DNA from 3 places in the Comamonas sp. lk genome. Region 3 is predicted to be linked to each of the others. Evidence: predicted binding sites of a transcription regulator. Region 3 holds the regulator's gene; each other region holds the start of a gene.
The links. The regulator LexA, encoded in region 3, represses DNA repair genes until DNA is damaged. The targets are predictions, from matches to a motif close to ACTGTATNNNNATACAGT.
Positions count from the first base shown of each region.

Region 1: a site for LexA is predicted at 1,626-1,643, ahead of EAO39_RS17145 (PA0069 family radical SAM protein). Genes of this name have one in related genera too.
Region 2: a site for LexA is predicted at 2,068-2,085, ahead of EAO39_RS06645 (DNA topoisomerase IV subunit B). Genes of this name have one in related genera too.

Region 1 covers NZ_UOOB01000001.1:3,753,288-3,756,560, forward strand. The annotation lists gene EAO39_RS17140 (phosphoethanolamine transferase) at 1-286, opposite strand, end outside; gene EAO39_RS17145 (PA0069 family radical SAM protein) at 471-1,574, opposite strand; gene rnk (nucleoside diphosphate kinase regulator) at 1,990-2,397, shown strand; gene EAO39_RS17155 (acyltransferase) at 2,476-3,273, opposite strand, start outside.
Region 2 covers NZ_UOOB01000001.1:1,481,531-1,484,803, reverse strand. The annotation lists gene EAO39_RS06645 (DNA topoisomerase IV subunit B) at 52-2,034, opposite strand; gene EAO39_RS06640 (MFS transporter) at 2,251-3,273, shown strand, end outside.
Region 3 covers NZ_UOOB01000001.1:2,507,923-2,511,195, forward strand. The annotation lists gene EAO39_RS11595 (hypothetical protein) at 1-341, shown strand, start outside; gene EAO39_RS11600 (hypothetical protein) at 414-863, opposite strand; gene lexA (transcriptional repressor LexA) at 1,028-1,702, opposite strand; gene EAO39_RS11610 (asparaginase domain-containing protein) at 1,816-2,853, shown strand; gene adk (adenylate kinase) at 2,961-3,273, opposite strand, start outside.

The DNA of each region.
Region 1 (3,273 bases), 1.2 Mb from region 3:
CATCCATCAGATAGATACGCACACCGGCATCCACCACAAACAGCATGATCCAGGCCCACACCAGAATGCGTCTGGCCCGCTGCCACGCGGCACTGCGCACCGGCCAGCTGAGCCAGACCAGAGCCGGCGCCATCAGAACGAACAGCTGTACAACGCGACGCCCTTCATGCCCGAGCACCAATAAGAACAGGGTTGTGCAGCCCAGCATGAAAACAGCCGGCCACGATGCGCGCACGCGGCCGAGCGAAGACATATCGGGCCGGTAGGAAATCGAAGAAGCACTCATCAAGCAAGCGGCCGGTTTGAGGCCGGGTCAAAAAAACAGTTGATCAAGCAGGAGAAATCCACACGCGCTGTTGAGCACAGTCGGTCGGATGCCGCGCAGGCAGGCTCCGCATTCTGCGCGCAGGCAAATTGTCGGGTCGGCGGCGGGGCAAGCGCAGGGCTAGAGTGCCTGCGACACCTTCGCTTTAAAACAGGCTTTGCTGGCCGGAGAGATTCGCCGCATGGTAGTGGCTGCAGTCCAGCATCACCCGCTCGCGGTTCAGCCCCAGCTTGCGGCAAGCCAGTGCAAAGCGCTGGCCCAGCATATCGGCCCAGACCCCGCTGCCCTTCATGCGCTGGCCAAACTGGCTGCTATAGACCTTGCCTGCGGCCCGGCCCTCCTCGCTGATGCCGTGCAGATCACGCACGCGCTCCATCACACGTTGGGCACGGTCGGGGTAATGCAGCTTCAGCCACTCTTCAAACAGCGGCGCCCCTTCCCAGGGCAGACGCAGCACGGCGTAGAAAGCCTGGCGTGCGCCGGCGTCGCTGGCGGCTGCCAGCACCTGCTCCAGATCGTCATTCAGAAATGGAATCTGCGGCGCCAGGCTGACACCTACGGGCACACCGGCCTCGGCCAGCGTACGAATCGTGCGCAAGCGTCGATGCGGCGCTGCGGCCCGCGGCTCCAGCTGTCGGGCCAATTCGGGTTGCAAGGTGGTCAGGGTGACATAGACGGCCACCAGGTTTTGCCGGGCCAGCGGCACCAGCAAATCCAGGTCCCGCTCCACGCCACTACCCTTGGTGACTATGGAAAACGGATGCCTGGCCTGGCCCAGCACTTCGATGACACGACGGGTCAGGCCCACGTCACGCTCTATGGGCTGGTAGCAATCGGTGACCGAGCCCAGCATGATGGGCGCCGCCACATGGCTGGGCTTGCTGAGTTCGGCGCGCAGCACCTCCACAAAGTTGCTCTTGGCAACCAGCCGGGTTTCAAAATCCAGCCCCGGCGAATAGCCCAGATAGCTGTGCGTGGGCCGGGCATAGCAATAAATGCAACCGTGTTCACAGCCGCGATAGGGATTGAGCCCCAGGTGATAGGGCAGATCGGGCGAGTCATGGCGGCTGAGCGCGGACTTGCACTGCTCCCATTCCAGCTGCGTGCGCAAGGCCGGCAGCTCTTCCCCATCACCCGCCTGCTCCCAGCCATCGTCAAACTCCAGCCTCTCATCCTTGGCAAAGCGATGCGCCATGAAGCTGGCCGCACCACGGCCTTTGAGCGGCTGCGCAGGCCGCACAAAAGTCATGGCACTGAAGGGCTCGTTCGAGCTGGAGTCTGGTGGCTTTGGCATCAAACAACTGTATATAAATACAGTTATTTGAGCAATCCGGCCACGACTACCCTTTTGACCGGCAGGTCAATGTCTTGTGCGTATTTGAATGGGATCTGAATCAAACAAGCTCACACCCCAGTATTTGAAAGCACAAAAAGCTATCAATTAAGGAGCAAAACCAAAGATCCAGTAGCATTCAATCCGCACTGCGGGGGTGCGAGATCGCTAGGACATTTCGGCCATTGCCAGCACAATCAGGGCAACGCACCAAGTTGGTGCTTTTTAGATGCCTTGGCCCGGACAACACCGTTGCCCGGGCTTTTGTCCGTTTGCGCTTGGCGCATAGAAAGCGGGTACGGGCCACACCATCTTGCAAGGGAGTCACACCATGGAGCGCAAGCCCCACATCACTTTGTCGTCCTTGGATCTGGATCGCATTGAAAATCTGCTGGAAAAGAACAACAGCCCATTTCCCGGCCGCGATGCGCTGGAGGCCGAACTCGAGCGCGCCGATGTACTCGATCCCAAGGACATGCCGCCCCAGGTGGTGACCATGAATTCCACCGTGCGCTTCACCATGCTGGAGTCCGGCAAGAGCAACACTCTGACCCTGGTCTACCCCAAGGAAATGGACGGCTCGCCTGACAAGATCTCCATCTTCGCCCCCGTGGGCATTGCGCTGCTGGGTCTGTCGGTCGGCGATGAGTTCAAGATGCCCAGCCCCACGGGCCAGGTGACGGTGCGCGTGGATGCCATCGAATTCCAGCCCGAGAGCGCTGGCGAGCTGCACCGCTGAGTTGCCAAGCGCATAGCCGCCCCAAAAAAAAGCAGCTGATTGAAGCTGCTTTTTTTGTGGGTGATGGCCGAAGCCCGCCTAGCGCAGGCCGGCCAGCAAAGTCGTCAGCATGCCGGCACCGATCAGGCCAGCCTGCCAGCGCAAGGCCTGGCTCCAGGAGGTGACATGGCGCTCCACCGTCTGATAGAGCAGATAGCCTGCGGCAAGCGAAAGCGCAAAGGCAAAGCCCATGCCGCCGATGGCAGCTTGCACCGAGTCAGGCCAGAGATTGCTGACCACGGCATTGACCAGCAGGCACATGGAAAAGTGGATGAGAAAGACCGAGTAAGAAATCTCGCCCAGACGGCGCAGCGCTGTCAGTCCCTTCCAGCTGGCAACGCGCTCGGTGCGCAGGCAGACGATCAGCAGCAAGGCCGTGACGCCCGCCAAAAAGATGCGATCGCGCCACTCCAGCACCAAAGCGCCCATCACCATGGCGGCAATCAGCATGGCCCAGCTCCAGGCCGTGCTGCGCTTGTCGGCGGCCACGGCCCAAAAAGCCATCATGCCTATGCCATAGGCGCCCAGAAAGTAGATCGCCCAGACATCCAGGTCGGCGTCGAGATTGAAGGCGAACAGCGAAGCCGCTGTGCCCGCCACCACCAGCGCCTGCATGCCGGTGATGGCCCAGGGCCACCAACGGGCCAGGGCTTGCTCGCCTGTGCGCTGCACCAGGCGCTCACGCAGCCAGCGCATGGCAGCCAGCACCAGAACGCTCAAGGCAAACAGCTGAAAATCGATGGACACATACCAGACACCGGCCGAGAGCGACTCTTCGCCCAGAATGCCTTCCAGCAGCAAGGCATGGGTGAACAGCTGCCACAGATCCGGGTCGGC
Region 2 (3,273 bases), 1.0 Mb from region 3:
TAAACCTGAGGCCCGGGCTGGCGACTGTCGCCAACCCCGGGGATCCCGCTATCAGATATCAAGCTCCACGGCATCGCCATGCAACTCCATGAGCTCACGACGGGCAGCGGCTTCGCCTTTGCCCATGAGCTTGGTCACGACCTGTTCGCACTGTGCGAAGTCCAGATTCATGAACTGCACCGGCAACAGGCGGCGCGTATCGGGGTTGAGCGTGGTTTCCCACAGCTGCTCTGCATTCATCTCGCCCAGGCCCTTGAAACGGCTGACCTGACACTTCTCGCGCGGCACGCCATCCTTGGCACATTTCTCCATGATGGCATCGAGCTCGCCTGCATCCAGTGCATAGACCTTGATGGCCGGCTTCTTGCCGCGCGCAGGCACATCCACACGAAACAGCGGCGGCAAGGCTACGTGGATATGACCCGCCTCGATGAGCTTGGGAAAGTGCTTGAAAAACAGGGTCAGCAGCAGCACCTGGATGTGAGAGCCGTCCACGTCCGCGTCCGACAGGATACAGACCTTGCCGTAGCGCAGGCCGGACAAATCCGGCTCGTCATTGGGGCCGTGCGGGTCCACGCCTATGGCGACCGAGATATCGTGGATTTCGTTGTTGGCAAACAGCCGATCGCGATCCACCTCCCAGGTGTTGAGCACCTTGCCGCGCAAGGGCAGCACCGCCTGGGTTTCCTTGTTGCGCCCCATCTTGGCACTGCCGCCGGCCGAGTCGCCTTCGACCAGGAACACTTCGTTGACCAAGAGGTCGCGGCTTTCGCAGTCGGTCAGCTTGCCGGGCAACACGGCCACGCCGCTACCCTTGCGCTTTTCCACCTTCTGGCCCGCTTTCTGGCGGGTTTGCGCAGCCTTGATGGCCAGCTCGGCCAGCTTCTTGCCCCAGTCCACATGCTCGTTGAGCCACAGCTCCAGCACCGGGCGCACAAAGCCTGAGACTAGACGCACGGCATCGCGCGAGTTCAGGCGCTCCTTGATCTGGCCTTGAAACTGCGGGTCCAGCACCTTGGCATTGAGCACATAGCTGGCACGGGCAAACACATCGTCCGGCATGAGCTTGACGCCCTTGGGCAGCAGCGAGTGCATGTCGATGAAGGCCTTGACCGCCTGAAACAGACCGTCACGCAGGCCGCTGTCATGGGTGCCACCCGCCGTGGTGGGGATCAGGTTCACATAGCTTTCGCGCAGCGGCGCACCGTCTTCAGTAAACGCCACGCACCAAGCCGCGCCTTCGCCCTCGGCAAAGCTGTCGTGATTGCGGTCGGCAAAGCCCTCGCCTTCGAACAGGGGAATCACAGGCTCGCCATGCAGGCTTTGCTGCAGATAGTCGCGCAGCCCGCCCTTGAAAAGCCAGACCTGGTTATCCCGGGTTTTCTCGTTGCTGAGCGAGACCGAGACGCCCGGCATGAGCACGGCCTTGCTGCGCAGCAAGTGCATCAGCTCACCGGCTGGCAGGGCTGCCGATTCAAAGTACTTGGCATCGGGCCAGACACGCACCGTGGTGCCGTGCTTGCGCTCACCGGACTCCAGCGGACGCACCTTCAAAGGCTCGACCACATCGCCGCCCGAAAAAGCCAGCGTGGCCTGCTGGCCGTCACGGTACACCTGCACCTCCAGCCGGGTGGCCAGCGCATTGGTCACGGACACGCCCACGCCGTGCAAGCCGCCCGAGAAGCTGTACGCGCCGCCATTGCCTTTGTCGAACTTGCCGCCGGCATGCAGGCGGGTGAAGACCAGCTCCACCACCGGTGCTTTTTCTTCGGGGTGCAGGCCAAAGGGAATGCCGCGGCCATCGTCTTCCACGCTGAAGGAGCCGTCGGCGTGGATGGTGAATTTGATTTTCTTGCCATAACCGGCAAGCGCTTCATCGGCCGCGTTATCTATCACCTCCTGCAGCACGTGCAGGGGGTTGTCGGTACGCGTATACATGCCGGGACGCTGCTTGACTGGCTCCAGACCCTTGAGAACGCGGATCGAGCCTTCGGAATATTCGCTAGCGGTAGAAGAGGAAGGTTTAGCTGCCATGGGGGCGAATTGTAGTGGCCTCTCCAGATTGACGCTGGATAAATTCACAGTTGTTTACTTCCCAATACTCTCGCACAAGCCGGATCGGCTGTCTTGGGCAGGGTCGGATCACGTTTTCGGGCAACAGAGAGTGCCGCGCACGCGACGGCAGCAGCCAGCGCAGCACAGCGGGTTTCGTTAAAGTCGCATACCGATCCGAACGTTTTGCGCCACGCCATGACTACCCAGACCAACCAACAGCCGCTGTCCATGGCACAGATTCTTCTGTGCGGTGGCGCCATCGTCACCCTGTCCATGGGCATACGCCATGGCTTTGGTCTGTGGCTGCAGCCCATCACGCAGGAGATGGGCTGGACGCGCGAGAACTTTTCCCTGGCCATTGCCGTACAGAATATTTCCTGGGGCATTCTGGGTATTTTCGTAGGCATGCTGGCCGATCGAATGGGCGCATTCAAAGTGCTGATCGGCGGCTCCATTCTTTATGCCCTGGGCCTGGTGGGCATGGCGCTGTCGCCCTCCACCCTGGCTTTTACGCTGACGGCCGGTGTGCTGATTGGCGCAGCGCAAGCGGCCACCACCTATACCGTGATCTTTGGCGTGCTGGGGCGCCAGATTCCGGCCACGCGGCGCAGCTGGGCCATGGGGGTCACGGCAGCGGCGGGCTCCTTCGGCCAGTTTTTCATGGTGCCGGTCGAAGGGGCACTGATTTCCGCCTTCAACTGGTCCAATGCCTTGCTGATTCTGGCCGCCTTCGCGTTGTTGATCGTCGCTCTGGCCTTTGGTCTGCGCGAGCCGGGCTTTAGCAGCGGCAAGCCGCCGGTACGCGAGCAGACCGTGGGGCAAGCCCTCAAGGAGGCCTGGAGCCACCCCAGCTTTGTGCTGCTTACGGCCGGCTACTTTGTCTGCGGCTTTCAGGTCATGTTCATTGGCGTGCACATGCCCAGCTATCTCAAGGACTTCGGCATCGCCCCCCATGTGGCCAGCTACTCGCTGGCCCTGGTCGGTCTGTTCAATATCTTTGGCACCTATCTGGCCGGCAATCTGGGCCAGAAAATGCCCAAGCGCTATCTGCTCTCCGGCATTTACGCCCTGCGCTCGGTGGTCACCGTGCTGTTCTTGCTGGCTCCGCTGTCGCCATGGTCGGTCTATGCGTTTTCGGCGGCCATGGGCTTTCTGTGGCTGTCCACCGTGCCGCTGACCAATGCCACCGTGGCCCAGATCTTTGGCGTGCAGCATTTG
Region 3 (3,273 bases):
TGTTTCGCCCGGAGACAGGGGCAGACTATGTCATCCATGTATTTCTGATGCGCAATGCAGCGCGGCGTGGTGAACAGGCGCAGTACACGCTTTCCATGGAGCAAAGTTCTTCAAGCACCGGTCAGTCGGCGCCGGCCGCCGATATGCAGGCTGCATCGGCAGCCATGGCTGCGTGCAAAAGCGCTCTGGCCTTGAAGAGTGGGGCAAATTCCTTGTTCGTGCTACCGCTATCGCATGTGCCTGCGGCCGGAGGCTATGAAGTCTTTCTCATGCTTCAAGGCGTGCAGTGGCTGTGTGCGACGGATTCCAGGGGGAATGTGAATCGTCTTGAGCAACGCTGAGCGCCTTTGAACGTCTCATGCAGCGGGGCTGTATTACGGCGTCAGGGGGCGGTGATCGTTGCCCGCAACGGCTCAGGCGTGCCAGACCTGTTCTGCGCCTGCCATGCGCTCAAGCGCCGCGCAAACATCGGCCATGCGGCCGGAAATCAGCAGGCACTCGGGCTGCTTTTGTGGTTCGCGCTGCACGATTCTCAGCAGGCGCGGCTGGGTGCTGTCAGCCGCTTGCAGTGGCAAGGCCAGTTGCTGCTGCGCGGCCACTGGCTTGCCGTAGCGACCTGCGCTATTGCGGCGGCGGGTACGGCTGCTGCGCAGGGTAATCACATTGGGGTAGGCGCCGGTGCCTTGAAACCGCTGTGCTTGCTTTTGCTCTTGTGCGCTGCCGGAGCTGGATCCGTCTACGTGGTCTGGCCCGCTGTCATTGCTTGCAGCCCATGCGGCTGAGGGCTGTCCTGCGGCAGTGGCGACGGGAAAGATTTTCCAGGCAAAACGTGTCAAAGACAGCAGTGGTGCGGTGAATCCCATTTGGCAACTCCTTATCAAAAGCCGTGAGGCATGAGCAGGGCAGGATTGCAAATTTCAGGCAAAGCTCCGCTCAGGGCGAAGCTGCAAGGCTTCGCGCCTACCACCTGGGCTGGAGAAAACAGGGGCTGTGCGCAGCGGTAAGGCCTGGCGCGCAGCGGCAGTAGTTACATGAACATGCTGTTGCGGATCAGACCCACGGCCAGACCTTCGATGGCGAACGACTCTTCGGGCGCCACATGAATCACCTTGTAGTCGGGATTTTCGGGCAGCAGCTCAATGCCCTGGGGTGTGCGCTTGAAGCGCTTGACCGTCACATCGTCACCCAGGCGGGCCACCACGATCTGGCCGTTGCGTGCCTCGGTGGTGGCTTGCACGGCCAGCAGATCGCCATCCATGATGCCGGCGTCGCGCATGGACATGCCGCGCACCTTGAGCAGGTAATCGGGCTTGGCGGCAAACAGGCTGGGCTCGACCGCATAGCTCTGGTCTATATGTTCCTGGGCCAGAATGGGCGAGCCGGCAGCCACGCGGCCCACCAGTGGCAGCACCAGCTGTGCCATGGAGGACAGCGGCAGGGAAAAGCTGGCGCCACGGGCCGCATTGATGTTGCGCACGGTGTCCGCACGCAGGCGAATGCCGCGCGAGGTACCGCTGACCAGATCAATCACGCCCTTGCGGGCTAGGGCCTGTAGATGCTCTTCAGCGGCATTGGCGGACTTGAAGCCAAAAGTGCTGGCGATCTCGGCGCGTGTAGGGGGAGCGCCGGTGCGGGAAATAGTCGATTGGATGAGGTCCAGAATCTGCTGCTGGCGGGGAGTGAGCTTGGGGTGGTCTAGCATGCTGGCATCCAGTCTTGGTTCGATAGGCTCAGGCTTGAAGGCCTGGGTCTGGAATTCTGATCTGTTGGTTTATACAGTAACTGTATTTTTAACCAGTTTTTTGTGGAGAGCAAGTGGCAATTCCTAAGATTGTGATTTTGGGCACCGGGGGAACGATTGCGGGCCAGGCGGAATCGAGCACGCAGGCCGTGGGCTACAAGGCCGGGCAGATCAGCGTGGAGAGCTTGTTGGCTGCGGTGCCGGATTTGCCACAGTTGGCTGCGGCTCCGCTGGCCGCCATGCAGCTGGCCCAGATCGACAGCAAGGATATGGATTGGCCGGTGTGGCGCAGCATGCTGCGGACCGTGGCCGAGGCGCTGGCCGATGCCGATACGCAGGCCCTGGTGATCACGCACGGCACGGACACGCTGGAGGAAACCGCCTGGCTGCTGCAAACCGTGCTGCAGCCCATCAAGCCGGTGGTGCTGACCTGCGCCATGCGCCCGGCGACTTCGCTACAGGCCGATGGCCCGCAAAACCTGCGGGATGCGGTGGCCGTGGCCGCCAGCGCCGTGGCTGGCGTGTGGGTGGTTGCGGCCGGCGAGGTGCATGACGCGCAGCAGGTGCTCAAGGTGCATCCTTACCGCCTCAATGCGCTGCGCTCCTATGAGAGCGGACCTTGTGCCGTGGTGGAAGAGTGTGCCGTGCGCTGGCTGGCCCAGCCCGTGGTCGCCAGCCAGGCACAGGCTTTGAGTAGCACGGCGTTCCAGGACTTGCTGGCCCACAGCGAGCTGCCCTGGGTGGAATTGCTGACCTCCGGGGCTTTGCAAAGCGGACGCAGCGTGGATGCGCTGGTGGCCGCCGGCGTGCGCGGTCTGGTGGTGGCAGGCACGGGCAATGCCACGATTCATGCCCAAATGCTTCAGGCGCTGGCACGGGCACAGCAGGTTGGCGTGGTGGTGTGGAGCAGCACCCGCTGCCTGGAAGGCTTGCCCGTGGGCTTTACTGAGCTGCCCTCGCAACCTACTGTGGTCAAGGCGATGGCAGGGATTTCGGGCTGGCTGCGCGCTGGCGCAACGGAGGGAGAGCCGGATGTGATCCTGCTCGCGCCGGGCAAGGCCCGCGTGGCGCTGATGCTGGCGCTGGCATTGCAGTCGGGCAGTGATTCCTGAACTGATAGCGGCTGGCGCATGCAGAGTAAGCGCTAGAACGCAAAAAAGCACCTCGATGAGGTGCTTTTTTGAATGCGCGCCTTAACGACGCGCTTGCCGAGGCTGGCTTATTCGGCCAGAGCCGCAAAAGCGCGTGCCGTGATTTCTTCCACGCTGCCAGTGCCGCTGATGGCGCGGTACTTGGGAGCTGCAGCGGCGTCGGCCTTGGCCCAGTTGCTGTAGTAGTCCACCAGAGGGCGGGTCTGGCTGCTGTACACATCCAGGCGCTTCTTGACGGTTTCTTCCTTGTCGTCTTCGCGCTGCACCAGGTCTTCGCCGGTGACATCGTCCTTGCCAGCCACCTTGGGTGGGTTGAACTTGACGTGATAGGTACGGCCCGAGGCGGGGTGGCTGCGGCGGCCGCTCATGCGCTCGATGATG